Regions from separate parts of the Halomonas sp. MMH1-48 genome, predicted to be linked through region 2. Evidence: predicted binding sites of a transcription regulator. Region 2 holds the regulator's gene; the other holds the start of a gene.
What was found. The regulator FliA, encoded in region 2, starts transcription of late flagellar genes. The targets are predictions, from matches to a motif close to CTAAAGTTNNNNNNNNNNCNGCCGATA.
Positions count from the first base shown of each region.

Region 1: MHM37_RS15355 (DUF4019 domain-containing protein) is a predicted target of FliA. The motif match lies at 920-946, and genes of this name have one in related genera.

Region 1 covers NZ_JAKRFL010000023.1:6,069-8,459, forward strand. Annotated here, with positions in the region: gene MHM37_RS15345 (DUF1456 family protein) at 1-19, shown strand, start outside; gene MHM37_RS15350 (class I SAM-dependent methyltransferase) at 16-771, opposite strand; gene MHM37_RS15355 (DUF4019 domain-containing protein) at 992-1,402, shown strand; gene MHM37_RS15360 (VTT domain-containing protein) at 1,455-2,057, opposite strand; gene MHM37_RS15365 (DUF1206 domain-containing protein) at 2,069-2,391, opposite strand, start outside.
Region 2 covers NZ_JAKRFL010000007.1:50,002-52,392, forward strand. Annotated here, with positions in the region: gene MHM37_RS08505 (hypothetical protein) at 1-209, shown strand, start outside; gene MHM37_RS08510 (flagellar protein FlhE) at 325-717, shown strand; gene MHM37_RS08515 (RNA polymerase sigma factor FliA) at 744-1,451, shown strand; gene MHM37_RS08520 (MotA/TolQ/ExbB proton channel family protein) at 1,485-2,300, shown strand; gene MHM37_RS08525 (OmpA family protein) at 2,305-2,391, shown strand, end outside.

The DNA of each region.
Region 1 (2,391 bases), on a different contig from region 2:
CCCCAACGATAACGGTTAAGCGAGGCGCTCGCGCTTCACACATACGAAGATCGCATTGCCTGAGACGTTATCCCAGGGCGTGATGGTCTGGTAATCGTGCTCGAACACGTGCACCTCGAAGGTAGGCTCCAGCAGGGCGATGAGTTCGCTAAAACTGACGGCCACCATGGGGTGCTCGTCGTGCCACACTTGCGTTGTCTCCGCCGTGGTTTTTTCGATGCTCAGCCGCAGCGACTGCCGCTCCCCCTGGCCGCTGTAGTGCCATCCCGAGCGGAAAGAGAACGTCTCCTCCGCCTGCTGGGCCGTGTGCTTGACGAACAGCTCGTTATCGATTCGCTGTTTATCCACCGCGTTGAAGCAGAACACGCCGCCCTCGTTCAAGGCGCGGTGAGCGCTGGCGATGCAGTCGCCGAGCTTGCACAGGCCATCGTTGTAGTGGATGGAGTAGAGAAAGCAGGTGATGAGGTCCAGCGGCTCATCGACCTCGAAGCGGCTCATGTCCTGCAGTGAGAAGCTTGCCTCTGGGCAGCGTTGGGCGGCGATATCCAACATCGGCTGGTTGATGTCCAAGCCACTGCTGGTGAAGCCAGCATCCAGAAAATGACGCACGTGGGGGCCGGTGCCGCAGGCGACATCCAGATGGCGTTTGCCTTCGTTGCCAAAAATCTGATGCAGACGACGAATGGCGTTGCTCTGGGCCTGGTAGTCGATGTCGACGCACATCAAATCGTAGTAGCCAGACAGGTCGGTGTAGAGCGCGTTGACGGACATAGTGGCCTAATGGTGAGGGCTGACATAAATGAGGAGGCGCATAGTAAACGAGCGGTTGGGGTTTGAGAAGGCGTAGGAGTGGCTTGGCCAAGCGGCGATCAAGTTTGCACTCTTTCACAGTTTGGCTAGCGCTTTAGGGTTAATGTGATTAAAGAAATCGTGTGATGGTCCGATAACTACTAAAGTCGCACGACACATTCGATTGCCATACGAGGCTGCCATGCCAAAACCCTTTGCTCTCATTCTCTCTGCGTTGCTCCTGGCGATGACTTCTTATGTGCAGGCGTCTACCACCGAGGCGGCGGAAGCGGCCGCGCTCGCTTGGCTGGAAGCGATCGATCAAGGTGAATATGAGCAGGCTTGGGAAAAGTCGTCACCGCTGTTGAAGACGCCGCTTTCCCCCACCATGCTGCAGCGCGTGGTGACGCTGGCCCGCAACGATTTGGGCAGCGTCGAGTCGCGGCGGCGCATCCGCATGTCGCAGTACACCTCGATGCCTGGGGCGCCGAGCAACGACTACAAAGAGTTCGCTTTTCAAACCCAGTTCACGAATAACCAACGCGTGGTCGAAGTCGTCACGCCACATCTGGAAGAGGGCACGTGGCGGGTGAGCGGCTACTACGTTCAGTAACGTGATTCGAGCGCCCATTAATAGCCGCCAACGTTGGCGGCTATTGTGTTTTCTACACGATCAGCCCCGCCAGCGCCTGCATCCCCAGCACCAACAGAAGCACCACACTGCCCAGCGCTAGGCTGGTCTTCAGCGCGTGGCGTTTCCACATGCTTTCCACTCGGTGCCCAAAACGATGTACCAGCCACGCCAGGCCATAGTAGCGCAGCCCGCGAGCCATCAGTGCTGCCAGGGCGAACAGCACGATCGGGTAGCCTGAAAGCCCAGCGGTAATCATCGCCACCTGGAACGGAATCGGCAAAATGCCAATCGCTAAAATAGCGGCAAAACCGTACTGGTCGAAGAAGCTCTGAAACGCCTGATAGCTTTGCTGCATTCCCATGAAGTCGATGAACCAAGTGCCGACGGACTGGTACAACACCATGCCCACGCCGTAACCGACGATGGACGCCGCTAAACAGCCCAGCGTGGTGGCGGTGGCCATTGCCCAAATGCGTTGACGATTCACCGCCATGAGCGGAATCAGCACGAGTTCGATGGGAATCGGCAAAATGATGGTCTCTAGGAAAGAGAGCGTGGCGAGCAGCCACAGCATGTTTTTCGAGCCGTTGATACGCTCGAACCACTGCTTGGTTCGCGTGGAAGTGAAGGCCATGGGTCTAGTCGCTATACGGAAGGGTTGATGCGGCGATAAATCGCCGTGAGGAGGCTATACACGCCGAATGCGAACAGCCCGATGGCAACGAACGCAAGCAGCCACTGGCCGAAGGCTTGGTGTCTCAGCGTGCTCAAGGCTTCCGCCGTGCCGCCTGCTTGGCTAGGATTGTATTGGTACGCCGCGATGATAAATAGGCTGCCCACGATCACAAAGACGAGACCCCGCACCGCCAAGCCAAAGCGACAGACGGGGTATGCCCAACGCTGCACGTGAGTGGGCATGGAGAAGTGGCGGTCGAATTTGGCTTTCCAGCCTTTGATGGCATGGGCAA
Region 2 (2,391 bases):
AGCATGCACGATGGGCGCTATGGGTCACTAGCGATGCCGATGGCTTTGCCAGCATGTACCGTGTGCTTCGAAAAGTGCGAGAGCATGGCGGTCCGCGACGCCTGCTGGCACTCCATGAACCGCACCTGCCGCGTCAGGGGCTGCTGGAGAACTTGCGTGACGCCGCCGCTTACTATTTGGATATCGAGCTTTTGTTGCTTGCACGTTGAGACAGATGATCGGCTTGCTGTCGTTAGCGACCTACGCCGAATAGAGGGCCCGCGTATGAGGCTATTTGCCCGACAGACGTTGATAAAAGCCGTAAAGTTGTTAACAGTGAAAAGGGTGAGCCCCTACGCAGCGATGCTGGCAACCATCATGTGGGTCGTTAGCGTCGAGGCGGCAACGGGTAGCTGGAGCCGAGACGTGCCTGGCGTGTTGGTCGCCATGAGCGACCGCACCAGTCAGAGCCAGGCCATTTCGCCACCAGCAGGCATCCCGCTGGGAGGAGCGACGCTAACGCGCGTGCAGTGGCGGTTCGACACCCCACCGAGTCATCCCGTCAACGCTTGGTTGTGTCACCCTGAGCGCTGCGTGGCACTGTCGGGCATGCGCGGCAGTACCACTGCGCTGGAAGGCATGTTGGCAAATGCGCCGTTGCACTTTCGGTTTGCACTGTCGCCGGGCCAGCGGCCAGTGAGGGTGCAGGGGCTACAGGTGATAGTGAATTATCGGTAAAGGCCGTTCAGCCGCGAGGCACGAGGATGTATACAGCACAAGGCAGGATCAAACAAAGTGAGCTGTTGACCCAATACATGCCACTGGTGCGACGTCAGGCCTTAACGCTGCAGGTAAGATTGCCCGCAAGTATTGAGCTAGATGATCTGATCCAGGCAGGCATGGTGGGGCTATTAGAGGCGCTGGGACGCTTCGATGCTGCCCAGGGTGCCACGTTCGCGACGTTCGCCAGCCAGCGGATTCGCGGTGCCATGATGGACGAGCTGCGCACTCGCGACTGGCTGCCGCGCAGCGTACGTCGTTCGGCGCGGGCAGTGGACGATGCTGTACGCCGCTTGGAGCAGCAGTTGGGCCGCCCCCCTGAAGAGGGTGAAATTGCCCGCGAGCTGGAGATGCCCCTGAGCGAGTACCAGCAGCTGTTAAATGACACCAACAGTGGTCAACTGCTGCCGTTCGAAGAGCTGGTCGCCGATGGCGGTGAGCCGGCGGGTGACGATGCCCAGCATCGGCCGTTTGACCAATTGCTTGATGAGCAGCAGCGACACACCCTGATCGAGGCCATCGAGGCATTGCCCGAGCGCGAAAAGCTGCTGATGGCGCTCTATTACCAAGAAGAGATGAACCTTAAAGAGGTCGGCGCGGTGCTGGGCGTCACCGAATCGCGGGTCTCCCAGCTACACAGTCAGGCGGTGAGCCGTCTGCGCGCGCGTTTACGCGATCACGATGAATCCTAATACCCACTCACCCTACTCGGCGAGGAGCCGTTGATGAACCCATCTACGTTGATCGGTATCTTTGCCAGCATGTTGCTGCTGGTAAGCGTGCTGTTCTTTACTGCAGAGTCGCCCGAAAGTTTTATCAATGTGCCGGGACTGGCCATCGTCATCACCGGTACGCTGGCGGCGACCTTCATCAGCTATCCGTTGAAAGAAGTGCTGCGAGTGGTGCGTTTGGTGGGCTTGGTATTCCGCCGTGAGAATACCTATGTGCGGGACGATATCAACGAGCTGGTGTCCATGTCGCGGCTCTGGTTCAAAGGTGACGTGCGGGCCGTCGAACGGGAGCTCGAACACACCCGCAACCCGTTCTTACGAACCGGTATTCAACTTGTGATTGCCAATACCAAAGAGGATGAGATTTTCGACATGCTGCGCTGGCGTATCGCCCGCTTGAAAGCCCGCGAACACGCCGAAGCGCAAATTTTTCGCACCATGGCGACCTACGCGCCCGCTTTCGGCATGATCGGCACGTTAGTGGGGCTGGTCAACATGCTCGAAGTCATGGATGCCGGAGACCTTCAGGTCATCGGCCCCCGCATGGCGGTAGCACTGCTGACCACCTTCTACGGTATCTTGCTGGCCAACCTCGTGTTCAAGCCCATCGCCGTCAAGCTGGAGCGGCGCACCGAGGAGCGGTTGATTACCATGAACATGGTGCTCGAAGGGATTTCATTGATCACCAAGCGCCGCTTGCCATCGTTCATCGAAGAGACGCTCAACTCCTTCGTAGCGAACTACCACGATGAGATCCGGGACGCCAACGTCAAACCCCGTCCCGACGTTGGCTCCGCATTGAAAGGGTAGCGCCATGCTCGACCGCGACTCACGGCATGCCCTGGAGCTGCCCGCTGCAGTGGGTGAGAGTGACGAGAGCTGGCTAACCAGCTACTTGGAC